Regions from separate parts of the Tuberibacillus sp. Marseille-P3662 genome, predicted to be linked through region 1. Evidence: a T-box and tRNA genes for the amino acid it is inferred to sense, from the RefSeq annotation. Region 1 holds a T-box; the other holds one or more tRNA genes.
The links. The T-box of region 1 lies ahead of B9Y89_RS10640 (valine--tRNA ligase). A T-box ahead of a tRNA ligase gene usually reads a tRNA of that ligase, here a tRNA-Val.
Positions count from the first base shown of each region.

Region 1 (16,458 bases):
GTGATGCTGCGGACAGCACACCGCAGTTTGGTGATCGCAAAACCTATCAAATGGACCCGGCTAATCGTCTTGAAGCGCTTCGCGAAGCAGCATCAGATGTTGAGGAAGGAGCCGATTTTTTAATGGTTAAACCGGCCTTACCTTATTTGGATATCATCAGAGATTTGAAAAACCAGTTTAATCTACCATTAGTGACATACAATGTTAGCGGTGAATATGCGATGATCAAAGCAGCGGCCCAGAATGGTTGGTTAGATGAAAAGGGAGCTGTCCTTGAGAAGCTCTACAGTATGAAACGCGCAGGTGCTGATTTAATCATCACTTATTTTGCTAAAGATGCGATCCGTTGGTTAAATGAAACCCAATAAAATGGAAAGAGGTGCTAAGGTTGATATGAATCTATCTAGTTCTGAAGAGGCATTTACAAAAGCAAAACAAGTCATGCCAGGTGGTGTGAACAGTCCCGTACGCGCTTATAAATCTGTCGATATGACGCCCATCTATATGACGGAGGGCAAAGGATCGAAAATATGGGATATTGATGGGAATAAATACTTGGATTATGTTTTGTCTTGGGGCCCATTGATTTTAGGTCATGCTGATGCTGAAGTTGTGAAAACCCTCAAAGATGTGACTGAAAAAGGGACAAGCTTTGGGTCCCCGCATATCTTGGAAACGAAATTGGCGGAATTAATAACAGAGCGGGTACCATCTGTAGATATTGTAAGAATGGTCAATTCTGGAACAGAAGCAACGATGAGTGCCTTGCGGTTGGCACGCGGTTATACCGGCCGGGACAAAATTTTGAAATTTGTTGGCTGTTATCATGGACATGGGGATTCACTACTCATCAAGGCAGGGTCCGGTGTGGCCACACTTGGATTACCTGATAGTCCTGGCGTTCCCTCAGGCATAGCTAGTAACACGATCACTGTCCCGTATAATGACTTAGAAAGTGTACGCTATGCATTTGAACAATATGGCGATGAATTAGCGGCCGTTATTGTTGAACCTGTTGCCGGGAATATGGGTGTTGTCCCGCCTCAGCCTGGATTTCTTGAGGGATTGCGCGATGTAACAGAAGCGAATGGTTCCCTACTAATTTTTGATGAAGTGATGACCGGTTTTCGTGTAGGCTATAACTGTGCACAAGGTTATTTCGGGGTCACACCGGACATCACTTGCTTCGGCAAAGTGATCGGTGGAGGTCTGCCTGTCGGTGCCTTTGGTGGTAGAAAAGACATTATGGAACAAATGGCTCCGAGTGGATCTATTTATCAATCGGGCACGCTTTCCGGAAACCCTCTAGCTATGGCAGCCGGTTATACAACACTTAAACAATTGACGCCAGATGATTATGATCAATTCAAGCAAAAAGCCAGCCGATTAGCTGAAGGTTATAAGCAGGCTGCTCGTCACTACGATGTGCCTTTAACGGTTAATCAAGCGGGATCGATGTTTGGTGTGTTTTTCACAAACCAAGATGTTGTTGATTTTGATAGTGCTAAAAGTGCTGATCTTGACCTGTTTAAATCCTATTTTCATGCAATGATTGAACAAGGTATATCACTCGCACCGTCTCAATTCGAAGGTCTGTTTCTATCAAAAGCTCATTCTGATGCGGATATTGAAACGACGATTGAGGCCGCTGAACAGGCTTTTTCAAAACTCTCATAAAAAAAACGGAGAACCTGCAGTTGCTAAGCTGCAGGTTTTCTTTTTAATCTTTTATTCATAATTCCTCATCTTCGGCATAGATTTATTAGTGATAACTGTTGAAGGGGTGAACTATCTTGTCTGAAACCGCCAATCAATTGCAGTTCTCCATTAATGAATCCATATGGTTTCAAGATGGGCAAGAGGCTGAAGAAATTATGTCCATTGCTCTCGAACCGGACATCAGGATAGAAGAAAATGACCAATATGTTTTAATTAAAGGCTCTTTAAGATTAAATGGCGAGTATAAGCCTGATGAAACGGCCTATGAAACAAATTCTGATCCTTTAGAGCAAAGTTCTTATCGAACGATGGACAGTATTACTGAGACCGATGTGGATACGGCTTTGTTTGAACATCATTTTCCTGTAGATATTACAGTTCCGGCTAACAGAATCGATGAGGTTGGTGATGTGTTAGTTTCAGTAGAAACGTTTGATTACACATTAAAGGAGAATAATTGTATCCAACTGGAAGCGGATGTTGCTATTTCTGGACTTGTTGATCGTGAGGCAGCCGTTCCTTCATCCAAGTCTGATTCTGAGGAAGCATCTGAAGATCAAGAGGCAGTGACTCAACCTGAAGTTGATCATGCGGATGAGGTTGAAACTGATTTTGAGCCTGTGAGCTACTCGGCGTATCGTCAATATGACGATGAAGAGATTGACGATACCCCGAAAGTGGATGTCATACCGAGAGAGGAAGAGGTTCAGGAAGAGGTTCAGGAAGAGGTTCAGGAAGAGGTTCAACCGGAACTCGATTATCAAACTGAACCGGAACGGCCCGGCGTCGACCAAGATGATGTCTATGAAGCGGAACCGCCTGCTGAGACGCCATTTAAACAGTATGAGAGCCCGGCGATTGAAGTGGGTACCAACCCAGAAGTTCCTGAAGTTAATGATGTTGATAACCAGGATTCCGCCGGTACTTATGTAAGCACACAAAATAGTGATAACGCACTTTATTTGACAAAAATGTTAGCTCAAGATGACGAGAACGAACAGTTTTCAAAAGTTAAAATGTGTATTGTTCAAAACGGTGAATCATTGGAAAGTATATCAGAACGGTATAAAGTCCCAGTTACCGCCATCCTTAGAAAAAATGAATTGGAAACAGATATCTTGAATGGCGGGCAAGTGCTTTATATTCCTGTTAACAATTAGACTATAAGTAATAACGGCACGTGACCATAACGAGTTTGGTCACGTTTCTTATTCACCGAATAAAACGATGGATACTTGGGGGTGAAAACTTGGAACGCCTATCTGATTCGCAGCTTAATACAGTCATTGAACAATATGGGCTAAATCTTTTGTCATTAACGGTCTATGATCGTTTGTTTAAAATTGATACGCTATCAGGGACGTATGCATTAAAAAAAACAGATATGAGTTCACAACGCGTAGAACAGTTCACCAATATTATAAGCCAGCTTGAGTCCCAGCCACTATCGCTCATCCCAATTATTCGTACGAAATATGGTGATTATGTTGTGGAAGCGGAAGGGGCTGTGTTTTATTTAATGCCCTGGATCAAGAATCAATTATTAGACGATGAGCATGAACGCGTCAAACGACTCGTCACTCAGACGGCGTTACTCCACCGTCATACCAAACGTGCTCAGCCTGATGGAGGAATCGTTGCGGAGCAATTAAGGAATAGGTGGGCGCGTATAGAACAATTTATGGAGCAGTTTGCCGATCGCTCAGAACATCGATTGTATCCGTCTCCTTTTGAACAACAATATTTAAATAGCTTTCATCGTTTGATGACCGTCTCGGAGGATGCGAGACAACAATTAAATGAATGGCAACAGCAGTATAGAGATTCAGGTGAGTTATCCGTTATATGCCACGGCCGGCTCCAGCCAAACCGGGTTTTATCCACTCCGGAGAGTGATTATTTAACCATTTTTGACGATGCGTACCGGGCATCCCCCTGTTTTGATCTGGCGTATTTCTTTCGCCGGTTACCATATTATGTGAATGGGGAGGCTGAAAGCTATCAGCACTGGTTAACCTTGTATGAAGCGCATTATACGTTAAGTACAGCCGATTACTACTTATTGTCAGCGATGCTCATATTTCCAGAACCATTAGTATCCCGTACGATCGATTACACCCGTAGAGACGATGACCAATTGGAGATTGATGCTGTTAACCAATGGAACTTTACGAAGGAGCATTATGAGGGACTGAATGCATGGGCAGCCACACTAGTTAAGGATGATATCTCTGATGCAACCGGCTCTAATGACAATTTATAGCCAACGCTTTAAGAAACATATATATAGACTGACTAATATCGCTAATAAAATCACATCAAACGTGGTTGGTAACATAATGGTTCTGAGTAGTTGAAAACAGGCAATCGGCAAAATCATCGTTTCCAAACCGTCTCTGACCCTCCGTAGCCATGGGGGCAGTCGATATTTATTGAACGTCCACCGGTTAAACATGATTTATCTGCCTCCTTGGAGAGCTGTTTTATTGTATCCTATGGTTGGGATGGCCTAAATGTGCACAATTCCTAGTGATGGAGTTGACGTTTGGGTCGATTACGGGTAAAATATGTCTACAAATAAGGTTCCTAAATGCTTGGAAAGGGAAGAGTAGGGCGAGCCAACCAACAGAGAGAGAAATCACTTGCTGCAAGGTTTCTTTGGTACCAAGGCTACCCGAATGTCGCCCTGGAGCAGCTTCTCCGAATTTTTTGAAGTAGGATAAGCCGGTGTGTCGCCGTTACCTGTCAGAGCCGGCGTATGATTTTGTGCGTAAAAAAGGTGGTACCGCGGAGCGTTCTTCGTCCTTTAGGGAGAAGAAGGCTTTTTTATTTTGGTTAAAAATTTTGGCAACATATAGAAGGAGTGAGGATATGGCAGAGCAGCAAGAAATGCCGACGAAATATGATCCGGGGCAATCTGAAGCTAAGTGGTATGAGACTTGGAAGCAAAATGATTATTTTAATGCCGATAATGATCAGAGTAAGACGCCGTATACGATTGTGATTCCACCTCCAAATGTCACAGGCAAATTACACCTTGGTCATGCATGGGACACAACGATGCAAGATTTATTGGTTCGCTTTAAAAGAATGCAAGGCTATGATGCCCTCTATTTGCCAGGGATGGATCATGCCGGTATCGCAACACAGTCTAAGGTTGAAGGAAAGTTGAAAGAAGAAGGTCAGAGTCGTTATGATCTAGGACGCGAAAATTTCCTAGAAGTGGCATGGAATTGGAAAGATGAATATGCGACATTCATTCGTGAACAATGGGCCAAGCTTGGCTTATCTCTCGATTATTCACGGGAGCGATTTACACTTGATCAAGGGTTGTCAGAGGCCGTTCGTCATGTCTTTGTCAACTTATATGAAAAAGGCCTGATTTATCGCGGCGAATATATTATTAACTGGGATCCGGCCACACAAACCGCACTCTCAGACATTGAGGTTGAATATAAAGAGATTCAAGGCCACTTGTATCATATGCGTTATCCATTAACTGACGGCTCCGGGGCGATTGAAATTGCCACAACACGTCCGGAAACAATGCTTGGGGATACAGCGATTGCCGTTCACCCTGATGACGAGCGTTATCAAGATTTAATTGGAAAGACAGCGGTTTTACCGATTGTTGGACGGGAGATTCCGATTGTTTCAGATAGCTATGTTGAGATGGCATTTGGCTCAGGCGCTGTTAAAATCACGCCGGCTCATGACCCGAACGATTTTGAGATGGGGAACCGCCATGATTTGTCAAGGATTTTAGTTATGGACGAATCAGGAACCATGAATGATAATGCTGGTAAGTACCAAGGTATGAACCGATTTGAATGCCGCAACCAGTTGGTTGCAGATTTGCAGTCAGAGGGTGTTTTAACTGAGGTCGAAGAACATATGCATTCGGTCGGTCATTCTGAGCGAAGCGGTGCGGTTGTTGAACCGTATTTATCAACCCAGTGGTTCGTTAAAATGCAGCCGATTGCTGATGAAGCCATCAATTTGCAATCAAACGACGATAAAGTTAATTTCGTTCCACCGCGGTTTGAAAATACCTATCTGCATTGGATGGAAAACATACGTGATTGGTGTATTTCCCGTCAACTATGGTGGGGACATCGGATTCCAGCTTGGTACCATAAAAAAACCGGCGAGGTTTATGTTGGCATGGAGGCGCCTGAAAATCTAGATGATTGGCGACAGGATGATGACGTTTTAGACACGTGGTTTAGCTCAGCTTTGTGGCCATTCTCAACATTAGGTTGGCCTGATGAACAAGCAGAAGATTACCAGCGCTATTTCCCAACAAATACGCTTGTCACAGGTTATGACATTATTTTCTTCTGGGTTGCACGAATGATTTTTCAGTCGGTTGAATTCACGGGAACGAAGCCATTTGCTGATGTGTTGCTTCATGGTCTAGTTAGAGATGCTGAGGGCCGTAAGATGAGTAAGTCGCTAGGCAATGGCATTGATCCCATGGATGTAATTGATCAATATGGTGCGGACGCGCTGCGCTATACGCTTGCGACAGGGACAACCCCGGGGAACGATTTACGCTTCCAATGGGAGAAAGTAGAAGCAAACTGGAATTTTGCCAACAAGATTTGGAATGCATCGCGGTTTGTGATCATGAACTTAGGTGACTTTACCGCTCGTGATATTAATCTTTCTGGTCAAAAAACGGTGGCTGATGAATGGATTTTGACACGTTTGAATGACACTATTGAGACGGTAACAAAATTCTTTGACCGTTATGATTTCGGTGAAGCCGGTCGTCACTTATATTCATTTATTTGGGATGATTTCTGTGATTGGTATATCGAGATGGCCAAATTGCCGTTGTATGGCGATGATCGTAACGCCAAATTAATGACAAAGTCCGTCTTGTGTTATGTCTTGGACCAAACATTACGTTTGCTTCATCCCATCATGCCGTTTGTGACGGAAGAAATTTGGCAGCACTTACCACATCAAGGTGAGACGCTCATGCGGCAAAGCTGGCCGGAAACGAATCCATCTTGGCATAATAATCAGGCTGTTCATGCCATGCAGTTACTACAAAATATTATTAAAAATGTTAGAAATATCAGGGCGGAAAAAGACGTCGCACCAAGTAAACCCATTGTTTTACAAATCAAGCCCGCTTCCGAAGATGCTGCTCAAGTTATCAAAAATAATCAGGCCTATATTGAGCGGTTTTGTCATCCAGAGACCCTTGATGTCAATCCGGATTTAGAACCATCGGAACAATCCGTATCAGCGGTTGTCACCGGTGCAGAGTTGTATTTGCCGCTAGAAGGGTTGATCGACATTGATGAAGAATTAAACCGATTGAACGATGAACTTAGGCGGTTGAACTCTGAAGTGGAACGTGTCCAAAAGAAATTGAATAACGAAGGATTTGTTAATAAAGCGCCTGAAAGCGTTGTTGATGCTGAACGGCAAAAAGAAAAAGATTACCTTGAAAAACGAGACAAAGTCAAAGAGCGTATTGCCGAACTCAGGCAGTAAAAATTAAGGATGAAGGTGGCGGTCGATAATCCGTCGCCTTTTTATTTGGAGGTTAGAGTAAATGTTTATGACACGAGATGATGTTTTAGAAGCACTTCATCAGTTAAAACCACATGGCATTAAGCCAGGAACAGAACGTATGACATGGATCTTGAATCAGTTAGGGAATCCAGAAAGGCGTATTAAGGCCATTCATATAGGGGGGACCAATGGTAAAGGGTCGGTGGTTAACTTCCTTAGTTCTATGTATCGAGAAGCCGGCTATGATGTTGGAGCCTTTATCTCACCATATATAACGACATTCAATGAACGAATTTCAATCAATGGGGTCAATATTACCGATCAAGACTTGGTTGCAGCCGCTAACGAGGTATTCCCGTATGTACAAAATCTTATTTCGACAACGGATTTAGGCGAACCGACGGAATTTGAAGTGATTACATTAATCAGTTTAGTTTATTTTAGCAGGATCAGACGTTGTGATCTAGTGCTATATGAAGTCGGCCTTGGCGGTCGTCTTGATTCGACGAATGTTATTCATCCAATTGCGACAGTCATCACCAATGTTGGTCAAGATCATATGGCCTATTTAGGAAATACTCTTGAAAGTATTGCCCGGGAAAAAGCCGGAATTATTAAATCAGGTGTTGCGGTGATCACGACTGCAGATGATCCAGCGCTTAACATCATCACTGAAACAGCGAAGGAATATCATGCTCCCTTATACGCGTTAAATCAACGTTTCTCTGTCACTCCTGAGGATGAGAACGAACCGGAAGTTGATTTTACTTTCAGCTATGGTAGGAAGGTCATGGATCATCTCTCGATTAATATGATAGGAACACATCAATTAAAAAATGCTGCGGCAGCGCTGATGGTTGTTGATTACTTAGAAACGTTTTATGCGATTTTATGTGATCGTGAACATGTATATGCTGGTTTACGCAAAGCATCATGGCCCGGCCGAATGGAAATTGTGTCTCGACAACCGCTTACAATCTTAGATGGGGCTCATAATCCGGAAGGAATGCAGGCTTTGGTTACGACGTTACAAACAAAATATCCTGATTATAATGTACGTGTCCTCTATACCTCTTTAAGTGACAAACCCAATGACGATATGATCAAGAGCCTATCCGGACAAGTGCAGACCATGATATTGACAACTTTTGATTTTCCACGGGCGAGTCAACCTGAGCAACTCAAAAATTTATCGGTTTGTCCTGACAGCCGTGTACAAGCAGATTGGGAATCTGCCCTGAACCAGCTTATAAATGAAGCAGATGAGCAAGATTTAATCTTGATATGCGGATCTCTATACTTTGTAGCGGAAGTCCGGAAGCGATTCGTTAAAACCGCTAATTTTTAAATTATTTTCAAAAAAGGATACATTTTTTTAGCAAAGTTTGCTAATATAATAACTAGCCATAAAGTTGGAGGACTTTTGTACGGACTTAAAGGAGGTGATGGTGATGAGTGAGCGGCAAACCAACCTATTATGGATGATTTGGGCAGTAATCGGCCCGCTCAGCTTTATTGTTGTATATATCACCAACCCTCCGGTTATGAACGGCTCGTTTCTGGCCATTATGACGATGGCAGGCTTATTGATTGTTTCTGCCTTATCCTACTTTAGAGTGCGTGGGACAGATATTATTGTACTGCAAGGCATTTCTATTGCCGTATTTTTGATTTTTGGTCTATTTGTGGAAATGGCATTAACGCAAATATCCATTCTTATTTATATGTTATCCAAACGATTATCCAGAGAGCAGCACTATAAATTTCCAATTAATTCGCTCATGTTTTTGTTTGTATCCATTGTTTCAGCACTGATCTATTTTTGGCTCGGCGGTGATATTGGGATGACACAAAATAGTCGAACCTTAGATTTCATCCCCATATTGGGCTATGTTCTAGCTTCGTTTGGAAGCAATCAGTTGTTTTTATATGGACTCAGATGGTTTCTTATAAAAGACAGACGTTTTTTTGGCAAAGATTTGTTTTGGGAATTGATAACGATTATATTAATGATGCCTGTAGGCATTATCCTATATATTTTATTTTTTGATATGGGGATTTACGGCATCCTGATTATTGCCATACCGGTAATGACTTTGTCGATCATATTCCGCATGATGAACCGGAGCTATGAAGTGAATCAATTGCTTCAACGATCAAATCAAATCGGTCAGCAGTTAACGGAAAAGTTGGAAGTTAATCAAATCACAAATTTATTTTTTCAATCTATTACGAAAATTTTAAGAGTTGACTATTTATACATTATTGATATCGATGATCAGGGAAAGTTCAGTCTTGTTCAACTCTATGAGAAATCCCCGAATGCGGTTAAAGGTGGGCAAATCAAATCCTCATCAGGAATTAGCTGGAAAGTAGGATACACAGGAGGAAGTTACCGCGCTGACAAACGAAAGCAATGGCGTCATTTATCAAAAGGATTTTTGCCTAGAACGGCTGAATCCGTTCTATCCGTTCCTATGAGAAGAAATAATGAGGTTGTGGGTGTGATCACCGCCGCGTCGGAATCCAAATATGTATATGAAAAACATCACTTGATGGTTTTAGAAATTATGGCGAATTTTTTAGGAGTCGCCATTGAAAACGCCCGGAACTATGAAAAGACCAAACAAGAGAGCGAACGTTGTCCACTAACCAACTTGTATAATTATAGATATTTTGCAAATTTACTGGAAGGTCATTTTCGAAATCTGACCGCTGATGAACCGTTCTCGATCATTATGATTGACTTAGACTTTTTCAAACGCATTAATGATACCTATGGTCACGAAACCGGGAATCAGGTGTTACGCGAAGTGGCGAAACGGTTAATGCAAATTGTTGGTCAAGGGGGGACTGTGGCTCGGTATGGTGGAGAAGAATTTGTTGTTTATTTGCCGAATGCTGAATGGGGGGATGCCTTTGAAATGGCTGAAGATATCCGTTATCGAATTTCGGAAGAACCATTTTTAACAGTATCATCGCTGGAATATGAAGAGAAAGAATGGATTCATCTAACAGCTAGCATCGGTATATCGACGGCACCTGAACAAGGAGAAGATTCCGTGACATTGATCAGAAATGCTGATCGAGCTATGTATTCTGGTGCCAAAAAAAAGGGACGAAATCGTGTAGCTACCTATACAGGTTAAGAGGGGTGTTCTATGACGGAATGGATTCAAAATTTATTATTCCTAATCTTCGGTAGTTTTTATGGTTCTTGGTTGTCGATGGTTGGTATTCGAATATCCATGGCACCGCATCATGAACTCCAATATCACTGGATGGCGGGTCGTGAACCGTTCCTTGCTATTCCGCTTATGGCTATAATAGGCAGTAGATTTGGTAGGCTTCGGAGACTGAGCCCGCTGTTGAAACGATATCCTTTATTGGAGGGGCTGTCAGGCATTAGCTTTTTTCTAGCCTACTTTTACTCTTTGACCCTCTCAGGGTTCCTCACATCTTTTTTATTACTTTCCTTATTGATTATTGTGGTCTCTGCGGACCTCGCTTATTTTATCATTCCCGATTTAGCCTTGCTGACATTTCTCATTTCTTACGGTATCGCTTTTTTTTATGATTGGATTCAATTGGCTCAGATGTTTTGGTTAGGCGGCTGTCTGCCTGTGTTTATTTATTGTCTCATGCCGAAAAACTATCGACATAAACTGGGGGCGGGTGACATAAAATTGCTATCAGTCATAGGCATAGCAGTTGGTTTAACACACATTTACATAATTATGTTCATCGCGTCGGTTACAGCTTTAATTTATATGGGGATCCAGGGGGTTAGGCATCAATCGTCTATCCATCAACCAATGCCCTTTGCACCGTTTATCGCCGTTGGAACTGTCGCAATACTCCTATTCTCATAAACCGTTGCCGCTTCTGATGTATGAAACGTGTCGTAATCCAACGAAGTTCATCCGACATAACTCTGGTTTTTTTGCGCGGAAGTTGTGGTAACTTATGAGACAAGCATCACTGATGTCAGTGAAAGGAGCGAATGAGCTTGGCGAATCAGTCATTCCATGATGATGATAACATTTCGGTTGAATTTAATGGTCATAAGACGAAATTAGATAAACCAAAGGAAGAAACGTCTGCCGCTGATAGTGATCGAACCTTGAATTGGCAGCCGGCTTTTGGTCAAACAGAGACAGAAGAGGGGCCAGAGCAACAGTCGAGTACGATTGATACGGACAAGACCATTCATTTTAAACCTCATAGAAAAAAGATGAAGAAAAAAAAACGAGGACGGTCGATCATTAATAAGAAAAGCCCACATGATCATGGTGTTATCTTTAAAAAGTTTTGGATTCCATTATTGTCCGCTATCGTGGTTGGCCTGGGTACTGGCTTTAGCGTTTTGTTATTTGTTAATAGCTCTCCTGAAAATAAAAATTTATCTTCGCCCGCTGAAGGGGGAACAAGCACCCGTTCTAATCAAACCCATCAATCTGATCAAACTTCAGGATCTTTTCCCACCGATCAATTGACTTTAAAGATTAATGCCGCTCAGGCGGGTGCTTTTAAGTCATCAGACCGGGCTACCGAGCGTGTTAAAGAGGTAAAGAATAAGGACATGTCGGCGGTAATTATCAAAGTATCAGACTATTACAGGGTTATTGTAGGGATATCAGGAAGTCAAAATGGAATCAAAGATAAGGTCGGACAATATGAACAGAAGCTTGGTAAAGACCAAGTCATTGATAAAACCTTTAATTTGTCGACATCATCTGTTTCAGGGATTGAGAAGCAAGAGACATTTGATCACTTAGTTAAGGGAAAAACGTTCCTTACCAAACTGGTTGATCAATCATCACAGGGATTTCCTGCTGATGACAAACTTATAAAGGACATAAAGACATGGAAAAATAAAGATATTGACGGTGCTCCCAAGCTATTAGTTGAGTTTGAAAAACAACTGTCAAACACGGCAAAGGAAAGTGGAAATGGACAACAGCAGTTATTACAGGCGGTTTCACAGTATACGTCAATTCTTAATCAATCAAACTAAAGGTGGTCGATGACCACCTTTTTCTATATTAAAAAAATGTCGGTTTTTGTCGCCATAAAATCGAGACGACTTGCGAAACATATAAATTAGAGGATTAAGTGGGGTTTTTTTTACATGACATGTATTAGGTTTTATGGTAAGTTACTATTATAACGACCCTACCCCGAAACATCCTTGGACAGGGTGAAACTTCTTATATCCCCTTTCTTAGTCACAGTTAAATTTCCTATGTTTTGATGTATTGCAAAACCAAATGCTACTCTCATTCGTCCAATTATGGAACAGGTGAGGTCGTCTTTGACAGCTATGGTCAGTCACGAATTTATTCAAGGGAGGCTTTAGCTATTGACGAGTACTTCATCCATGTTAATCCGTGACGTTCCAAAAGAGGAACGCCCACGGGAACGCTTAATTAATGAGGGGCCTGAGGCTTTATCCAATCAAGAAATCTTAAGCATTGTGTTAAGAACAGGGACTCGTGAGGAATCGGTTATCCAGTTGGCACACAGGTTGTTGCAGCAATTTGAAGGTTTGCGGTTATTGCAGGATGCAAATGTAGAGGAATTAATCAAAATGAAAGGTATCGGCCAAACCAAAGCCGTTCAATTGATAGCAGCTCGGGAATTAGGACGTAGGTTTAAACGATTGAAGAATGATCAAACTTTCGCCATCCGTTCTCCTCAAGACGGTGCTAACTATGTGATGGATGAATTGCGGTTCCTTTCACAAGAACATTTTGTTTGCCTATATTTGAATACGAAAAATCAAATATTACAGCAAAAGACAATTTTTATCGGCAGTCTTAATGCCTCCATAGTCCATCCAAGAGAAGTGTTTAAAGAAGCGATTAAGCGCTCGGCGGCTTCCATTGTCTGCTTTCATAATCATCCGAGTGGTGATCCAACACCAAGTCATGAGGATATGGAAGTGACGAAGCGTTTAGTTGAATGTGGTTCGCTTTTGGGTATTGAAGTTTTGGATCATATTGTTATCGGTGACCAAAAATTTGTCAGTTTAAAAGAAAAAGGTGTCGTTTAACCCTACTTTTTCGTTTGTGTTTGTTTTATAATTGATTTTATGAGTTATGCACCATGAAGGGAGATACATAAACATGCTTGGCGGATTTTCTAAGGATTTGGGAATTGATTTGGGAACAGCCAATACACTTGTCTATGTCAAAGGTAAAGGTGTGGTTGTTAGAGAACCGTCGGTTGTCGCCATCCGAACGGATACTGGAAAGATCGAAGCTGTCGGCAATGAAGCAAAAAACATGATTGGACGAACTCCGGGTAATATCGTTGCCCATCGTCCGATGAAAGACGGTGTCATCGCTGATTTTGAAACAACATCGACGATGATGAAATATTTTATTGAACAGGCCCAGAAGAGTCGATCCATGTTCTCAAGGAAACCGAATGTGGTTGTCTGTGTTCCCTCGGGGACAACAGCGGTTGAACAACGGGCTGTTGAAGATGCGACCAAACAAGCCGGTGCAAAGGAAGCCATTCCGATTCCGGAACCTTTTGCGGCCGCTATTGGTGCTGACTTGCCGGTGTGGGAACCCACCGGAAGCATGGTCGTTGATATTGGCGGGGGAACAACAGAAGTCGCCATCATATCATTAGGAGGCATTGTCACAAGCCAATCCATCCGGGTTGCTGGTGATGAGATGGACGATGCCGTTATTCAATATATTAAAAAGACCTATAACCTAATGATTGGTGAAAGAACATCGGAAGCATTAAAAATGCAAATTGGGTCCGCTGGAGCGTCAGAGGAATATGACAGCATGGAAATTCGCGGTCGTGATTTATTATCAGGACTACCGAAAACCATTGAAGTCGGTGCCGAGGAGATTAGTCAGGCTCTATCGGATACCGTTAACCATATCATTGAAGCTGTGAAAGTCACCCTTGAACGTACTCCACCCGAACTAGCTGCAGACATCATGGATCGAGGGATTGTGTTAACAGGTGGCGGTGCCATGCTCCGCCATTTAGATCGGATGATGAGTGACGTCACGCAAATGCCAGTCATCGTCGCTGAAAATCCTATGGACTGTGTAGCAATTGGGACTGGAAGAGCATTAGAAAATATGCCACAATTGAAAGCGAAAGCAAGCTTATCTCCAAATAAAGGTTCCAATTAAATGCATATGCTTAGCAAGTAGGTGACAACATGCCGCGTTTTTTTTCTAATAAAAAATTAATTGTATTGTTAACTGGGCTGATCGTTTTGGTAGCATTGATTGGATATTCATTAAAAGACCGCGAAGATGCGACAGTAGCTGAACAGTTTCTCCATGATACAGTTGGATTTTTTCAAAGAATGTTTCATACACCCGCACAATACGTTGCGGGTTTCTTTGAGACTATTGATGATATTCAAAATGTCTATAAAGAAAATGAACTGCTAAAATCGAGATTAAAGGATTATGCTGAAGTTCGCACTAAATATAATCAACTCAAAAAAGATAACGATGAACTTAGAGATCAGCTAGACATGGGTGAGCATTCCAAATTGTCGGGATATAACCAGCAATTGGGGACGGTTATTGCTCGTCCATTTGATGAGTGGAATCAGCTATTAACCATTAATATTGGCGGACAAAGTGGTGTACATAAAGGAATGGCTGTTAAAACAAGTGAAGGTTTAGTTGGAAGAGTGACAACAGTGAGTCAATTCACGAGTGTTGTGTCTTTGATTACCGATCCACTAAGTATTAATCAGATTCCCGCCGCTATCAATGGAAAAAAAGATATTAATGGCATGATTGAAGGTTACAATTCAAAGCAGAACGTCTTGTTATTTAAAAAGCTACCCGTCGAATCGAACATTAAAAAAGGGATGGAAGTTATCACATCCGGCATGGGAGGCGTTTATCCAAAAAGTGTTTATATTGGAAAAGTTGTAAGTGTCAATACGGAAAGCAACGGACTATCACAAACAGCGAAAGTGAAGCCGGCTGCTGATTTTTCGAATATCAATTATGTTCATGTTCTTGATCGTCTAGCTAAGTCGTCTAAGAAAGAAGCGAAGGAGGATGAGTCTTGACTCTGTTTTTCTTGATCTTGATCCTCTTTGTTTTTTTTATATTCCAAGGGACGGCTATGGACGTCTTCTCAGCTGAGTGGTTTGGTTTCCAATTTGCCGACGTGCCCCATTTTGTGCTCATCGGCTTGGTTATGATCGCTGTTTTTCATAAACGTAGTACAGCCATTGTACTGGCTGTTAGCTTTGGATTGCTGACGGATATTATTTATACAAATGTGCTGGGTGTTTATGGATTCTGCTTGCCTATAACTGTTTATTTGGTTACGGGATTGAACCGGTTACTGCATATGAATATCTTCGTCATCTTTTTCATGGCGGTTTTCTCGGTTGCAATTTTAGAAATGAGTGTCTACGAAATTTATAGTTTGATTGGTAATGTGAACATGGACCTTTCTCATTTTTGGACAGTTCGAATGCCGCCAGTTCTTATTCTCAATGGTGTTGCCTTAATATTATTGTTTTATCCCTTAAGAAATTTGATATTAAAGCTAAAAAATAGAGAAGAAGACGAATAATAAAGGAATTACTCTTTTTTATGTCGAATTGATTAAAGGTGCCCGAGGTGAATTCAATGTCTAATAAACAACCGTATATAACTATAAAAGGGAAAAAAGATGGCCTTATTTTAGTGCTTGATGATCGTTGTTCATACGATTTATTGCTTGAGGAATTAAAGCAAACTTTAGACAGCCAAACCGTTAATCAAAATGAGCCGTTAATCTCTGTTAAGGTTGAAATGGGGAACCGCTACTTAACTTCGGATCAAGAACAAGTGATTAAAAATATTATTAGAGAAAAGAAACAACTGCTCGTGACAGAGATTCAATCCAATGTGATCACCAGAGAAGAGTGTCAAGAACAACTGCGCAAACAGCAACTTCATACACTTCCAAAAATGGTTAGATCAGGACAGGTTGAAGAAATTGACGGTGATTTGTTGTTATTGGGTGATGTTAATCCGGGGGGTAAGGTTGTTGCGACCGGTAATATTTACATTATGGGCTCACTTCGTGGATTAGCTCATGCTGGGAGTCAAGGGAACCGGGAAGCAACAATTTCAGCTTCACAGATGAAACCGATGCAGCTACAAATTGCCAATGTTTGGTTAAATGATGAAGAAGATGTTGGGGAAGATC
Region 1 is NZ_FXBS01000006.1:433,355-449,812, forward strand. Features, by position in the region: gene hemB (porphobilinogen synthase) at 1-368, shown strand, start outside; gene hemL (glutamate-1-semialdehyde 2,1-aminomutase) at 394-1,677, shown strand; gene spoVID (stage VI sporulation protein D) at 1,794-2,879, shown strand; gene B9Y89_RS10630 (phosphotransferase) at 2,969-3,982, shown strand; gene B9Y89_RS10635 (hypothetical protein) at 3,977-4,174, opposite strand; T-box leader at 4,306-4,529, shown strand; gene B9Y89_RS10640 (valine--tRNA ligase) at 4,591-7,230, shown strand; gene B9Y89_RS10645 (bifunctional folylpolyglutamate synthase/dihydrofolate synthase) at 7,292-8,599, shown strand; gene B9Y89_RS10650 (sensor domain-containing diguanylate cyclase) at 8,703-10,400, shown strand; gene B9Y89_RS10655 (prepilin peptidase) at 10,413-11,123, shown strand; gene B9Y89_RS10660 (SPOR domain-containing protein) at 11,261-12,268, shown strand; gene radC (RadC family protein) at 12,632-13,306, shown strand; gene B9Y89_RS10670 (rod shape-determining protein) at 13,380-14,417, shown strand; gene mreC (rod shape-determining protein MreC) at 14,447-15,322, shown strand; gene mreD (rod shape-determining protein MreD) at 15,319-15,837, shown strand; gene minC (septum site-determining protein MinC) at 15,894-16,458, shown strand, end outside.

Region 2 (16,458 bases), on a different contig from region 1:
GATCCTGAAGTTCTGATGCTGATTCCATTGTTATTCGTAGCGTTTGTAGTTGCGAAATTGATTCCGAGCCTTATTTTACGTAAATGGTATGATTGGAAGACGGTACTCAGTATCGGCAGCTTAATTTCAGCTAAACTGACTCTGGTTATTGCCGCAGCCCGAATCGCTGAACAAATGGGTATGATTGCCACGAAAACAGCATCAGCCATTATTCTTGTCGGGGTTCTTAGCTGCATTATGGGACCGATTGTCTTTAAAAAATTGTTCCCGTTTGCTTCGGATGATGCCAAGCAATCTGTGGCTTTTATCGGGGCTAACCAGATTACGTTACCACTATCTTTGGAACTCGATAACGAAGACTACGAAACCTTTATGTATCACAAAAAACAGGGTAAGAAGGAAGACAGCTTCGCTCAAAGTCAAGACCAGAAATTCGCTATTACGGAGCTGCCTGATTATAATGTTAAGACTTTGGATGGCTTAAAAGTTTTTGATGCCGATATTTTAGTGTTTGCAACCGGTGATAGTCACACGAATGCAGAATTAGCTTGTGCTGCAAAAGAACGTGGGGTCGAGCGGGTGATTGCTCGAATTGAAAGACCAGATACACGAAAAGATTTGAAGGAACAAAACATTGATACTTTTGCAACAATGTTGTCGACAAAAACCATCTTAAAAGCCATGGTTGAATCACCGAATATTATTGATATCTTAACAAAAGAAGATACGGGCTTATATGAAGTACCGATGCAGAATCCCAAATACGAGCACACAGAGCTTCGTGAGTTTCCATTTTTGGGTGATGCCATTATTGTCCGGATTTTCAGGGGCAACGATTCGATTATTCCTCACGGTGATACTCAGTTACATATGGACGATCACTTGGTTGTCTCAGGGAGTAAAGAGCATGTTGAAAAACTTAAGCGGATGCTATGTACACAATAATTTTGAACGCACTTCTGGTGAAATGGAAGTGCGTTTTTCTTTCTTTACAAGGTCATGATATAATATTTACGTCCTGTGTGTCGGAAATAAGTGAATTGATTTAAGGAGGTTACTTTAGAATATGGGAATATCATTACAAGGACATACGTATGTCATTATGGGTGTTGCTAACCAACGCAGCATAGCTTGGGGCGTCGCGGAAGCGCTGCATCATGCAGGAGCTCGTTTGATTTTTACATACAGTAGAGAACGATCTGGAGAGAAAGTGAAAAAATTAGTGGAAAAGCTTGATGGAGCTGTGGATCCCATGGTTTTACAATGTAATGTGGCCGACGAGGAACAGATTGAAACAGCTTTTCGAACGATTCAAGAACAAGTGGGTGTCATAAGCGGTGTGATTCACTCTGTTGCGTATGCTAATACCGAAGAACTTAATGGGGAGTATGTCAATACCTCCCGTGAAGGCTATTTAATGGCTCAAGAAATCAGTTCATATTCACTCGCAGCTGTGGCTCGATTCGCTCGGCCGATTATGTCTGAAGGGGGAAGTATTGTCGCGATGTCCTATATCGGCGGTGAGCGGGTCGTGCAAAATTATAATGTGATGGGAGTGGCCAAAGCCGCCTTAGAAGCCAGTGTTAAGTACTTAGCCAATGACCTTGGCAAAGATGGAATCCGGGTTAACGCTATATCTGCGGGGCCGATTCGTACGATATCTGCCAAAGGAGTGTCTGGCTTCAATGACATTTTAAAGGATATCGAAGACAACGCTCCTTTACGCCGACCGGTAACAAAAGAGGATGTTGGCAACACAACCTTGTTTTTAATGAGTGAATTATCGAAGGGGATTACTGGTGAAATCATTCATGTTGACAGTGGGTATAATATTATTTGATTAGAAAAAACGGGTGGTTTAAGTTCAGTGAACTTGAACCACCCGTTTTCCATGGATTATTGTTTATAAGGTTTCCAAGTGACTTTTCCGCACGTCCTACAACCTTGATTAGGTTTCTCGGCAGCAAATAAGGATGTTTGCCGGTTTTGCTTGCGACGCAGGCTTTTTTTTCGTTGCACGTCTTTATATAACGCTTGAACATCATGTTTTTTCATCAGCCTCACCCCTCTTCCTACTCGCAAATATATTCAAAAAAGGGTGAACGTGTTCAGTCGGCTACCGCTTCTTTTTAAATGGATTGAATGGCTTTGTTTGCTGTTTGTGGGTACGTTTAAAGGGATTAATCGTCTCACCACCACCGTGATCGCTATCGGAACCATTCTTAAAAGGGTTGATGGTGTGTTGATTCGTTTGTTTATGGCCAAAATGGCTGCCTTTTTGCGATGACACCTGCTTTTTATGGGGTGCCGGCTTTTCAACAGCTTGTTGCTGTTTAGGTTGAGGTGATAGCGGTAAATCAGGCTCACTTTGTTCAAAAAATTGTGTTTTGGCAAATGATTCATTCAAAGGTGTGAGCACTTTTTTTACAAGATATTGATAGACTGGAAAGGAAATATGTTTGAGATCAGGCAATAATGAATCGCTCATCTGTTGCATGAATAGATAGGCGAGCCATTCTGCACTTCTAGATTGATAGGATGCATCAATGATAACGGTATATGGTTCCATACCGGGCGGTAACCACAAGTTTTTGTGAATGAAACGTTGAACGGTTGTCGCACTTCCGGGGTGAAGGGGTTTTAAATTGTAAGTCATGTTCCGTGTGCCCGCTTGTACGGATATGGGGTAATCATGATTATTGAAGAATTGAACATCGTACATAGGTGATTGCTGCTGGTTTTGCATAAGTGTCAAGCCTGTGTGTTGCAAGTAAACCTGAGTTTGTTCGATTAAATAACTATGGCTACAGTGTATATTAATCGTGTGTTTGTCAAAGGCCGGTCCAATGGCTTGATCTTGATTCAATGACAATCCCCAGTAAGGGAGAAGATTGAGCAATTTTGCCTGTTCGCGTTGATTTAATTCGACCGTTTGTTGGTTGATGAGAACGGTCATCACAGATGCCTCCTTAAAGTCTATAAAAAAATGGGCGGGCAGATGAGTGCCAATATCTTGGTTATCTCCATACTATGTAATGAACCAATCAACAATGATTTTGTTGAAAAGAAAGGAAGGTTATTTCATGGGTAACAACCATAAACAAAGGAATATTCCAAGGGCCGCTAATAGCCTTCAAGATGAATGTATTCGCGTTCCTAAAGTCTATGACTGGGTAACAGATACACTAACTGTCACAAAAAACATTGCCTTTGATGATGAACAAATGGAAGCCATTGAAAGAGCCATGGAGGATCCCGGGCGCCGGCCGTTAAGAATCGTTTGTCAAACACCGGAGACCCCACCTTTGTTTCCGTTGAATCAAAGTGATTCAACCCTTTGCGAGGATAATGGTTTCTTCTGTGAGCAAGTCGGTGAAAAGCGCGATGTAACCGTACCGATTAGCGGTGAATTTGTCGATGCCCAACTTGTCGATTTGTTGTTCAATACAGACGTAAAAATCGAAGTGGTGGATCGCTACGGCAAATGCGTCACAGAGGCTGTGTTGGATGCAGCAGCCCTTGAATCGTTCGTATTATGCTATCCAAACGGTACAGATCTTCTATGCCGGGTGTCGAAAATTTTCTGTCGCATTTCGTCCGGGACGTTGCTGCTCAATAGCCCATGCCCGCGCAGTTTCGAATTAGAAGTCACGTTCTGTGTTGATGTGCAAGTAGAAGCAGAAGTCAAACTGGAAGTGCTGGCGAAGTTCTGTTCACCGCGTAACAATGATCTTACTGCACCTGAAGGTATTGATCAGTGTCCACCGATTGAATTTCCGGAACAATGCCCAGACATTTTCCCACGGAAGAATTGTGACTGCCAAGCAAGCGGTGAAGCTTCCGGTTTCACGGGTGAAGATGCAACTGAACAAGGCGAGGTTGGTATTCTAGCAGATATCTGCCCGAATTGTAGTCTTGTTGATTCGACGTTCAGACTCACTTTTAACGACACCGATTCAAGCGATGGCCTACGGAATTTGCAATTCACAGCCGATAGCTTTGATGCCGACTCACTTGAATGTAGCGAATGCTACGGCGGTGACGGTCTGAAGGTCGTCGTAAGCGGTGAAGGTCGAACGAACGACGGTCGTCGTCTTGACTTTAATCTAGCCCTTGTTGATGGTCCTGCTGGTGATGAATATCAAGTCCAACTCATCAATGAAAGATATGGCGATGTTCTCTTTGATACAGGCATCGTAAATGTCAGAGAAGGCAATATTGATGTCGAAGACTGTGTCACTTTTCAGGATGTCAAATAAGCCACAACTGTAGTATGAATGAAGGAGAAGCGGGGACTCATGGTGAGTTCCCGTTTTTTGCTATAAGTCGTAGTGAAAAACAAACAGGCAACAAATGGGCGGCTGTTACATAAGCTGTTAGGAGAAAGGATTTCGTGTCAGGGGGCGTTTTGTTTGGATAAAGATCGAAAAACAGTTAGTTATTCGCAGCTGATTGATCGACAAAATTATTATAAGGAAAAATCATTACAGTTAGAGAAGGATCATATTTTCGCTGAGGAGAAGATTAAAGCATTGGAAGAACAACTCGAACGCCTGAAAGAAGACGGAACTGAGTATCACAAACTGAAACAAGACTACGATGCGCTCAAAAAAGCTTATGATGACGTGGTCGCTAAACATACACAGTCTGAACAAAAAATTGCTGAACTTCAAGCAGCGATGGAAAAACTCAATAACGGGCAGGAAGAACAGGCGGGCAGCTCGAATTCAGAAGCTTATCAAAAACGTGTTAAAGATTATGAACGGTTACTCGCGGAAGTGCAAAGAGATCTTAATGAGAAAGATGAAGAACTATCTGTCTATAAAAAAAGGTTAAATATCTTAGATAAACGGTTAAAGAATAATGGCGAGGCGGTGTTAAATCAAAAACCTGATTTGGAAAAAAATCCAAATAAGAAAGATGACTGTCTAGCAGTTGGTATTTTGGATTATGCGATGATTATGAATCAAAACCGATGTGTGATCCGGGGAGATTTTATTTTGCAAAATAACGGTACCCAATCTTTGGGAACCCCGTTTGTGTGTTTTCGTTTCACTCCAGGTGATGCGGCAGAATTAAAAGGGAGAATTTTAGGAGCAGAACATGTAGACCAAGGGCAAGTTGATACCCAGCAGCTCCAATGGACATTCCTGGAGAATGATTGGGCTCAGGAGGCTAGAGAACGCGGTGAAATATGGGTCCATCCGGTATCCCAGGTGTCCATAGCTGCCGGAGAAGAGTTGGCTGTCAGTGATTTTCAAGTTCCTGTCGAAACCAAGTACTATGATCATGTGGCCATTGAGGTCTTTGTCTATTTTCAAGAGTTAGATTACAAAATCAAAAGTACAAATCAAATATTGGTTAATCTTTAGTAGCTTTCTTCTTATCCTAGCACTTATAGGCGATGGACTATACAAAACCTAGTGCTTTCGCATACAGTGTCAAGAAACCATCTTTAGGAGGGAATAAGATGTCGGAGGAAAGAAAGCAACCTAAGACCATTCACGTTGATAAACTTATTATCAAAGCAGATGAGGTTCAATTATCTCCCGAGACGGAAGGTAAGCATTGGGAAGGCCCACAAGGCCCGCAGGTTCAACGTGATTTCTGGGGATTCCCTATTCGTCCAGTCGAATCTTCGGAAGAGGAAAAGGACCATCATGATCATGAGGGTCATGACGATCAGGAAAACTGGAAAGACGATCACAAAGATCACGACGAAGAGGATGATCAGGATCATGACGATCACGATGATGATCGTGAAGAACCGCGCCGGCCTTGGGGATCGTGGATTTAAAGAAAAAGAGCAACCCATGGGTTGCTCTCTATCATTAATCATATGAGGTGATTGATTTGGGGTATTTGCCACCTGTTCATGTTAAGCACTTTGAAGGTCAGCCAATGAAGTCAGTTAGGCATCGGACGCCAATGAAAGTGGAAAAAGCTCAGCCTGTCAAGGATCACCGTGATCAAGCCTCTTTGCATTTCCAAAAGCAGCGACTAAAACAGATGGATGAGAAGGGACAACGTGTCGATATTCGAATCTAGTGGATACTTAAGCGTTATCTAATTTTTGGACCAACAGTCCATCCTCTTGACTCCATTCTGCTAACATGACATCAGTGATGGCGTTAATTCCGCGCTGATTTAACTCATTGAGGAGCCACTGCTCATCTTGTCCCATTTGCAGCAAGTTTCGTTTAATGAGAACCCCATCATTAATTAGTAGCAGGGGGAGCCTTTTTGATTGACTGGGTAGGTTCATATCACTTCTAACAACATTCTGGTACATAGGTTTTTTTAGCACAGTCACTTTGCCATTGGGTTCGTAAATCGCGTATTCAATTTCCCGGAATGAAAAAACCTCCTTATCTCTTAACAATGTTTGCAGGCGATTGATGTCCATTCGGCGTTTTTTCATTTCTTTCCGGTCAACGACCCCGTTTTTGATAAGTAGAGATGGCTTACTTTCAAATAGGTTTCTGGTGATGTTAAATTTCATCGTAATGAGATCAATGGCAAGGATCAGTACAGCCCATAAAGCAACGGCAAATAAAATCCGCCAGATATCCACTTCAGAGTCGTAGACCGCATTTCCGACGAATTCCCCTAAGACGATGGCCGCAACGAAGTCAAAAGGGGTCGCCTCAGAGAGGGAGGTTCGGCCCATAATCTTCGTTGCGCCCAGAAGTGAAAAGTATCCGGCGATCAATTCAATTGTTAAACTAAGATATTCCATGAACCGTCACACCCCTTTAAAACTTAGGGTGGCTAAAAGCTCGGCCCAATATGCAAAAAACAGCCTAAGATCAGGCTGTTTGCTGCTTTTTTATAAAGATTTTGTCATCTGTACGTGAGGAATACCCGCGTCCATAAATTCATCAGAACAAACGTCATACCCCAACTGTTGATAGAACTTGATAGCGTGGTTCTGGGCGTTTAGTTTAAGGGTATGAAACCCCTGTTTTTTTGCGGACGATTCAATGGCGCACATGATGGCCTGTCCCACCTTATGTCCCCGGTAAGCCTTTAATACACAAATCCGTTCAACTTTGCCAACTTGATCAATGTGGCGAAGCCGTCCAGCACCGATGGGTTTGTCTTGTTCATAAGTGACAAAATGTGTCGAGTCGTCTTCAAATTCATCGATCTCAAGATCAGCGGGAACGTTTTGTTCATGCACAAACACTTCGTTCCGGACATTCAAAGCGTCATCATATTGTTTTTTAGATTCTACGATGATTACGGGCCTGTTCATCAATTACTTTCCTTTCTTTTGCAAATGAAACGTTTCATAGACAGTCCACGATTCATTGTCCAATTGATAAAGAAGTTGAAAGCGGTCGATCGTTTCTTTGTGATGGACATCCATCATTTTTAAGCTTTGCAGGATGTCAGCATGTTCCTCGTCAGAAAGATCCTGAGCAATTGTAATGTGTGGGACAAATTGATATTCACGATCATCCCCTAATTCGTTTTCATGCAGATTCTCTTGTAAACGCATCAAATTCGGATGCTCATCGATTTTGAAATAAATCACATTATTGACGGGATGAAAGGAGCTCACTTTTTTTACCTCAATATCAACGGGTTCGTGGTTATCAGCGATGCTGCGAAATTGTTTGATCATGAGGTCAATCTCGTCGTTTTCAAGCTCAAACGGCTCTTTAAGTGTGATATGCGGTGGCACATTGGAGTAATGGGGGTCATAGCGTTTTCGATAGGCGTTTGCTTTATCTTGTAATTCTTTTGATGGAAACATTGCAATTCCGTATCTCATAATTGGTTCCTCCTTATCGTAGTGCTTAGTGAAGCGGAAGGGCTTCTCTACGTATTATCATAATTTTTATTATATCATGTTCATGGTAAAAGTGATATAGGCATACCAGATTATGTCATCCGTGCTGTCGATTTTACTGTATAAAAAAGGGCTGGCCCATTTATTGCGGGCAGCCCTGTCAGAGATAACTATCTTAATTCAACGGGTTCCTGTTCCTTTGTCGTCGCGATTTCATCATCGTCATCGTCGACGGGAACTTCCTGATCAGTTTGATCGTCCTGATTAAATCGAGCTTTTAATTCTTTAGCTTTGTCACTGACTTTAGAAGATTGTTCAGAAACGGTTCTAGCAAAATCAGATGAACGGTTTTTGATGGCGACAGATTGGTCAGCAAGATCTCTGCGAACATCTTTACCTGGTTTTGGCGCTGTTAGAAAGGCGGTTGACGCTCCAACAATGCCGCCGATTAAGCCTCCAATTAAAAAATCCTTAACATTAAGGCTACTGTTATTCGTTTGATCATTTTGTTCTGTCATGATATACCTCCTTGGACTGTTATTCATATTATTACGAATTTGCTTACAACATTCAATCCCTTTTTAAAAAAAAATTAAATAATGGAATCGTAGGCACCTCTTATTTTAGGGATTACCCAATATTGATAGACTTATAAACATGAAAGATTTCATATTTCATATTTTATATTTGTATAAGCTAATGAATATGAACGACATTTTAATTTTACATTTTTATTGACGCATAGTTATTTATCTGGTATATTAATACTTGTCCTTAACAAAAAGATAAAGTTGAAGCAATTATGATCCGTTAGCTCAGTCGGGAGAGCGCATGCTTGACAGGCATGAGGTCACTGGTTCGAGCCCAGTACGGATCACTGTCACAACGCGGTTTCTCGCTTGGTCGAGGAACCGCGTTTTTACGTAATACAAATCTTTTTTTACAAAACAAGCGAAAGAGCTGTGTGATGTGCTAAAACATATTATAATAGAAATAAGATGTCACATGTGAAGGGGTGTCTCCGGGGTGAGTTTAAGAGGAAGTTATATTACATTATGGAAAAAATTTTCGCAGGGGACTTTAAGAACATACGTCCAAAATATGAGTTGTGATATTAATAGGCAATATTCACACGGATTGCAGGGATATTTCAAGTATATTAAATTAACTTTCCATGCTGTCTATGTATTTCTAGCGGCAATGATAACCATCATTTATGTATATAAGGAAAATTTCACGGGTTTAGCGTTTGGCTGGCTGTCCGCCATTCATTTAGAGCCTTCAGTTTGGTTACTGTTGTTATTTATTCTGTTCTTTGTCGGGCCATTTCTATATATCATCGTTCGTTTAAGGCAAATTTCTCGTATTTTTCTTCTGCAGTCGGTATTGGAAAATGCGCGTGAGGCCGGGCAATCATCTCATCTCAATCAGGACAATAGAGAAGAGAGGGGCAAATGATGAGTGGAGAACGAAGGCTGCAACAGCAGTTTGACAGTGAAGCAAAAGCCCTTGCTTTTTATGATAAGCAAATGCTAGATTATCTTAATGATGCGATGCAATCCTTTATCAAGAGGATTGGCATGGTATTTTTGGCAACCGCTGATGGTGAAGGACAAACAGATTGTTCTATTAAAACCGGTGCACCAGGATTTATAAAAATCGTCGATAAGCAGACCTTACTGTTTCCGGAATACAAAGGGAACGGGGTGATGGCGAGTCTAGGTAATTTGGTTGAAAATCCTCACTTAACGTTGTTGTTTATCGATTTTTTTCAACATCAAGTTGGCTTGCATGTGAATGGCTCAGCAGTCATCCTTTCAGAAGCAGACGCCTATCACTTACATCCGGAACTCCCGAATCATCAATCGATCACAACGTGGGTTAAGATTACCGTCGAGGAAGCCTACATTCATTGTTCGAAAAATATTCCGTTACTACAGCATGTTAGTCAGCCAAGTGGGACTAAATCTGGGGACTTTTTTCATGTAGCAAGGGATCATAAGGAATAACGTATAAGTATTAGTTTGGAGGGAGCGCTAATGTCTCAGAAGCCAACGCTAAAAGTTTTTTATGATGGCTGGTGCCCGATGTGTACGCGCGCCATGAGAGCGATGCGTAAGATGGATCGACTAGGGAACATTGAATTCATTTCCTTTCGAACTGAAGGTGTCATGGAAACGTATCAATTACACGGAATGGATGTTGAAGACCGGATCTATAGTATACGGAAACGAGATGGTCAAAGCTTTTCAGGGATTGCAACAATCTTGGAAATCACTAAGCGTATCCCGATCTATATTGCTTTGGTTCCGTTCATTTGGCTATCTATGAAAGTCGGACTTGGGCAAAAGTTGTACCGATTCATTGCGGATCGTCGGAGCATTGTTCCTGTAGGACAATGTGATGACGGACAGTGTCAAGTTCATTTTCAAGACAATCAAGATGATTAATCGATTTGCTCCAGACTAGAAAAATGCCCCCCGCTCTCAACCTCGAACTTTTCAAAATTATTCAATCGATTCATTTGTTGTGTTGGTTGCTTTCCATGATATGCCGTCGCATCATGGCTGCGATTGTCCTTTTGTCCATCGCCGAACGATACTGCCCAATGCACGCATGAAAAGTAAGCTTAGGGATACGCTTAAAAAGGTGGCCCATCCATTCCAACGGATATATTTAACAAGCCGGGTATATTTTTCGAAAATCATCTCTAAGATGGTCGTCGGCACAACCAGCATTAATAATTTTATGAACATTCCCTTGGATGTACGTGTCCATCGATTATAGATAACCCCCATCATTGGATAAAAGAGGCATTCGTAGATAAGTGATGTATGATATTTTCGAGAAATGCGAACCGGATAAGCGATCAACTTATTGGCCACAGCTAAGTTTCCCAACAAACTGCCCAATATTGATTGAGCGACATAAATGAACATCCATTCCAAAGTCCTCGGTTTTTTAACTGTAAAAGGGAATGAAATTAACCCTATAACTAATAGCCCTTTTAAAATTTTCCTGTCTGACATATTCTCACCGCCTGTTAATCATACCGATAGTATTTCCCTTAAAATAACAGACATGCAGGACTACAAATATTCTTTGGTTCGTTCGAAGGCCTACTGATACAAAAAACACACTAAGCAGCGCTGCTTAGTGTGTTTTCGGGGATCTTTTACTTAAAATAAAGGGGGTACATATATAGTATTTCGTTCCACTAAAGATTTTCTGGGTTATATGTCGATAATAATTTTTTATGGGGGTTGGTAACAGTAAGAATGCAAGGATGAAAAGGACGATTGATAAGGGATGAATGATGTGGTAAAAAGATTGGGCTTATTCGTTATTGGTTTTAGTCTCATTGTTGTCATTATACAAGTAGCGATTCCTTCAGCTGATGGACGTTTTGAACAAGCTGATGCGACGCCAGAAAAGCGGCCGTTCTTGATTGTTGCAGGACTTGATAGTTTAACCAACGGTGCTCTGACTCATAAAACAAAAAGCCGGTACTTGGATACATTAATCCCCCAAATGCATAAGACTTATGGGGACGGGGGACCAGGTTATGTCCCGTTTGACAGTATTTATTTTAAGCAGGATCATCATCAATTAAAGATGTCTCGGCGATTAAAGGAAATTAATGATTTAGAGCCGGGTCAATATCCTTCACAATATTCATTTGATTTAAAGGGACTGTATACGAATAAGGGGCGATCTGATTGGTTGCGTTTCGATCTCAAAAAGGACTGGACATACGGCCGTGTGTTCTATTTACAACAACCCGATGGCGGAAGCTTTAAAATAGGGTATCGTCATCAGAAGTTCATTCAGGTCGATACAGGCGGATCATTAAGTTTAAAAACCATTGAACTGCCTAAGCATGTTCAGGATCGTCAAGTGGTCATCCGGCATATATCTGGCAAAGTGACCCTTTTTGGCGGGATATTTTTAAAAAATGGCGGGGTAGCCGTTAGTCGCATCGGACAAGGGGGGGATTTGTTACGCTGGCATGCTCAATTGAACAATGCCTTTATGAAACAATGGCTTCAGCAGCTCAAGCCTGATTTGCTGATTTTTAACGGCGGGACAAACGATAGGTACAGAAGCTCAGTGGGTGAATTTAGACGCCACTTGAGGCACTATCTCAAGCCATTTGAAGCAAGCAAATGTCAGATTCTTATCAATGCACCCAATGCCGTCAAGTATAAACAAAAGCGATTATTAAATTTTATTCATTCGATGAAAGCCTATGCAAAACAGCATAATGATGCATTCATATCTAATCAAAAGGTCCTCGGGAATACATTTCAGGAGGCACAACAAGCGGGGTATATGGGAGACTGGGTTCATCCCAATCACCGTGGTACAAAAAAAATCGGGAATCAATTGTTTTTCTATATAAGAGAACATGTTTTACCCTCCTACAAAAAAGAACACGCCGGCTTCTAGCCGGCATGTTCTAGGCTGGGGACTGATTGATGCGGTCTGTCCGGAGGAGCCATCGATGCATGATATACTCCATTAATCCTAGGAAGGCAGCCCCGTACAATGCTCCATAAATATCAATTGCCGCATAGGGTAGAAAGAAACCTGATGCGTAGACAATCACAACGGCGGTAATGTAATCTGCAATAAGCGATCGCCAAAACGTATGATCACTCAACATCGACCTTTCCATAAAAACACCTACGATGGCTAGAACAATACTAACAATAATGGGTTGATAAATACTGTTATAATCTAAATTTTCAAGATATAAATCAGCTAGAATCAATGTAACTGAAAACCAAACCAATTTTAGAACAAGATTCATTTTTCCACCTCCTATTATTAAGATAGCTTGTCCAGCTGAAATCGGACCTATCCGTCCGCCATATGTAATAGGAGACTCGGAAGGGATCCGGTCTCCTACAATGTGTTATTAACAAACGTAAGCTGTACCGACAATGATTAAAAGGATGAAAAGAACGACAATTAATGCAAATGTGTTCCCTCCACCGCCATAGTTGCCGCAATGAGATTTGGCTCCGCACGACATGTTTGCAGTATATGGGGCATTAGCACCGTGCATCGGATTGCCTCCAAACTCAGCGTTAGCTCCGTACATTGGATTGCCACCGAATCCAGCATTGGCTCCATACATTGGATTGCCACCGAATCCAGCGTTAGCTCCATGCATTGGATTGCCACCGAATCCTGCGTTAGCTCCGTACATTGGATTACCACCAAAACCTGCGTTTGCGCCAAATGATTCATTAGCTCCGTGTCTATATGGTCCTACCATGTTGACTCACACTCCCTTTAGTCAAGTTACATTACATCATATGACTAGATATCTAAGTGTGTATGGGTGAATATCCTGACAGCTACTATTTTTTTAATACATTGTCTCTCCTGAGTTGATTTCAATGGCAGCACGAATTCCAGACTGTATCGCGCCTTCAATCCAGCCATGATAATCTGATGTATGTTCTCCGGCGAAATGAATGTGATTTTCCCGTGCAGATAGATGTGGCCCTAATTCTGATCGTTGATTAGGTTTAAAAAAAGTAAAACCACCTCCGGAATACGGGTGATTGCCCCAATTTTGCACCACGCCATTGACAAAGCTTTCATATACTTGATCACCGTGAACCTCTGCTAAAATCTTCAAAGCTTGAATGATTTGTTCATGTTCAGAAAGACTAGCCCATGGGGTACTGTCGTCTTCCCAAGTATAACTCGCGATAACAACGCCTGAACCGTTTGATCCAAGGTCATGACTTGGATAGATGGTGAAGCGCGTTGGAAGATCGGTGACCATTTTTCCACCATAGATACCGTCTTTCTCCCAAAAGCGTTGATTGAATTCAATACCGATTTTCGTCGAGGGTACATAATGCAGACTATGGATCGCGGTGCGTTTTTTGTAAGATAGCACGTCTATAGGATCGAATTGCACAAATTTAAGGATGGAAAATGGAAGGGTCATGACAACTTTGTCAGCAGAAAAGTGTTCAAGATATCCAGATTGTGTGTTTTGAGCGGCAATCGTCATACGGCCGGCGTTTTGACTGATCTTTTTGACACAGTGATTGAAATATAGACTGTCTTTAAGCTGCGGATAAAATGAAGCAGGGAGACGCTCATTTCCCCCGGTGATTTCATAAAACTGTGTGTCAGGATTAAAAACGGTCGTAAACAATTCGAATAAAATTTCAATAAAAGATAATTCCGGAAATCCATCAACGGCAAGAAGCTGTTCAATCATTTCAATGGCGGCCGGAGATAAGCTCCTTCCGTATGGATTGTAGCGAAAATAGTTCGCAAACGAGTATTGGTCAAAGGCTGTTTTCATGTGATGACGGAGATGGGGAGGGGTTTGCCTGAACTGTGTTAAAAACGGTTGGACAGCATATTCTACAAGTTCTGAAGCAGTTATTCCTTGTTCATGGTTTGCTACAGGATAGCCCAATAAGCTGGGATTCTGTTCGTAATTTTTCCAACGTGTTTTGACACCATTGACATATATCAGATCATTGGCTGTGGCGTTGATAAAGCGGTTAATGGGGAGGTTGAACTTTTGGATATATTCCCAAACTAACCTATGGTCGATTGGAATGCGCATAGCCCCTGCTTCCATATAAAGACCATCCGAGAACGGGGCATACTTAGTCATGACGCGTCCGCCGATTCGATCTGATGCTTCAAGCAGAGTGACACGATGCCCGGCTTCCTTTAATAATGAAGCTGAAACCAGTCCTGACATACCTGCACCAACGATGATAACGTCTTTGGGTTTCGGCGTCTTCGGTAAACCATTCCTTATGATTGATCGCTCGTCCTGCCGGTATTGAGTCATTTTTGAAAATGCTGGTTCCAAATCCTATCCCCTCCGGTTTTTAATCAATTCCATTTCACTGTATTAACTTAATTGGGGGATTATGACTGTATTTTGCGTTTTTTACCAAAAAACGAGGCTGTTCCGAAAGTTGGAACAGCCTTACTAAATATTTATTGAACGTAAGTGACACCAACAATGATGAGTAAGATGAACAGAACGACGATAATGGCAAAACCGCCACCAGCGCCTCCGCCGCCGTGGCATCCACCACCGCAGCTGCTACCACCGTAGCCGCCACCACCGTAGCCGCCAAATCCAGATCCGTAACCGCCAAAGTAACCCATAATCAGAAACACTCCTTTTTAATGGTTTCAATGACATCTTATGTGTGTGATCGACATTTGCATCGACACATGTTACGGGTTCGGGCAAATTCAGCAGGAGCCCGTCTAATCAGGCATCATTCAGATTTCGGATTCAATTATGTTAAAATAGTCAAATAATAGGGAAAGGGGATTTTAATGGTATGGGAGGATAGTCATGGATAGGAAAAAGGCCTATGTATTGGCCATAACAGGTGCGGCGTGTTGGGGTTTAATTGGTTTGTTTGTTCAGCCTTTATATGCCTACGGTCTATCGGCTTGGAATGTGGTGGCTATTCGGGTTATCAGCTCAGGTTTGTTAATGATTGTTTATTTAGGTGCATTTAACCCAAGGTTATTAAAAATCCGTTGGCAGGATAGTTTTTTCTTTGTTGGAACAGGTATTTTAAGTATTGTCTTTTTCAACTGGTGCTACTTTACGGTGATTGATCAAGTGTCATTATCACTGGCAGTGACCTTGTTGTATACGGGGCCGATGTTTGTCACAGTGATGTCCTATCTTTTATTTAAAGAAAGGCTTAGCAAGATGAAAATCATCGCCTTACTGGTGACATTGATTGGCTGTGGGTTTGTTGTCGGTCTATTTCCCAGTTTAAAAGTTAATATGTCATGGTCAGCTGTACTGATTGGTTTAGCATCGGGTTTCTGTTATGCATTGTATAGTATTTTTGGCAAGTATATGGGCGAACGGTATTCGACATTGACAATCACAACTTACTCTTTTGTCTTTGCCAGTCTGTTCATGGTTCCTACAGGCGGTCTATGGCAAAAACTTGATGTTGTTTTAACTGGAGACGTGATGTTATTAAGTTTGGGTTTAGCTCTGATACCGACGTGTCTGGCTTATATTCTTTATACATACGGTCTCTCATTGATTGAATCAAGCCGGGCGTCGATTTTAGCTACTATTGAACCTGTTGTCGCAATCATTATTGGTGTGCTCGTCTTCAGGAATCATTTAAGCTACTGGCAAGGAGCCGGTATGCTCTGTATTTTAGTCGCTATTCTTATGACAACAGGTTTATATAGAAGGAAGAAGAATGATGCAGGAACGACTTCATCCGTTGGAACGCTAAAAGGATAAGAAAGGTCGGTTTCGGCAATCATGAATCTTAGTGAATCAACAATGGATAGGATGATGGCATGCACGCATTTAACGAAGTTTTTATCCAAATTATTCTACTACTGAGTATGGCTATTGGCGTAACAGCAATCGCTAAATACTTTGATCTGCCTTATACGATCGCGCTTGTGATTGCCGGACTCGCTCTAGGAATGGTTCACATCGAGCCTTTGGAAAAAGTTTATGATTTTGTTAACACCTCTTCAGTTTTTCAAGTCATTATTATTTCGATTTTTTTACCGGTTATTTTAGGTGAAGCGACGATTAAAATGCCTTTTAGACATCTTAATGATAACCGCAAGCCGATTCTATTCCTTGCCTTTGGCGGCAC
Region 2 is NZ_FXBS01000004.1:21,060-37,517, reverse strand. Features, by position in the region: gene B9Y89_RS03780 (cation:proton antiporter family protein) at 1-945, shown strand, start outside; gene fabI (enoyl-ACP reductase FabI) at 1,067-1,840, shown strand; gene B9Y89_RS18960 (hypothetical protein) at 1,897-2,055, opposite strand; gene B9Y89_RS03770 (hypothetical protein) at 2,117-2,956, opposite strand; gene B9Y89_RS03765 (BMQ_0737 family morphogenetic spore coat protein) at 3,084-4,259, shown strand; gene B9Y89_RS03760 (AAA family ATPase) at 4,413-5,372, shown strand; gene B9Y89_RS03755 (hypothetical protein) at 5,471-5,797, shown strand; gene B9Y89_RS03750 (hypothetical protein) at 5,854-6,048, shown strand; gene B9Y89_RS03745 (DUF421 domain-containing protein) at 6,056-6,739, opposite strand; gene B9Y89_RS03740 (GNAT family N-acetyltransferase) at 6,830-7,258, opposite strand; gene B9Y89_RS03735 (YjcG family protein) at 7,262-7,780, opposite strand; gene B9Y89_RS03730 (YtxH domain-containing protein) at 7,969-8,316, opposite strand; tRNA gene B9Y89_RS03725 (tRNA-Val) at 8,603-8,675, shown strand; gene B9Y89_RS03720 (hypothetical protein) at 8,825-9,256, shown strand; gene B9Y89_RS03715 (pyridoxamine 5'-phosphate oxidase family protein) at 9,256-9,807, shown strand; gene B9Y89_RS03710 (thiol-disulfide oxidoreductase DCC family protein) at 9,838-10,248, shown strand; gene B9Y89_RS03705 (CBO0543 family protein) at 10,360-10,827, opposite strand; gene B9Y89_RS03700 (SGNH/GDSL hydrolase family protein) at 11,117-12,247, shown strand; gene B9Y89_RS03695 (hypothetical protein) at 12,258-12,611, opposite strand; gene B9Y89_RS19475 (YjcZ family sporulation protein) at 12,720-13,082, opposite strand; gene B9Y89_RS03685 (flavin monoamine oxidase family protein) at 13,176-14,639, opposite strand; gene B9Y89_RS03680 (YjcZ family sporulation protein) at 14,792-14,965, opposite strand; gene B9Y89_RS03675 (DMT family transporter) at 15,162-16,088, shown strand; gene B9Y89_RS03670 (cation:proton antiporter) at 16,148-16,458, shown strand, end outside.
Region 2: it has a tRNA-Val gene. The T-box ahead of B9Y89_RS10640 (valine--tRNA ligase) is inferred to sense a tRNA for this amino acid. The anticodon was not compared.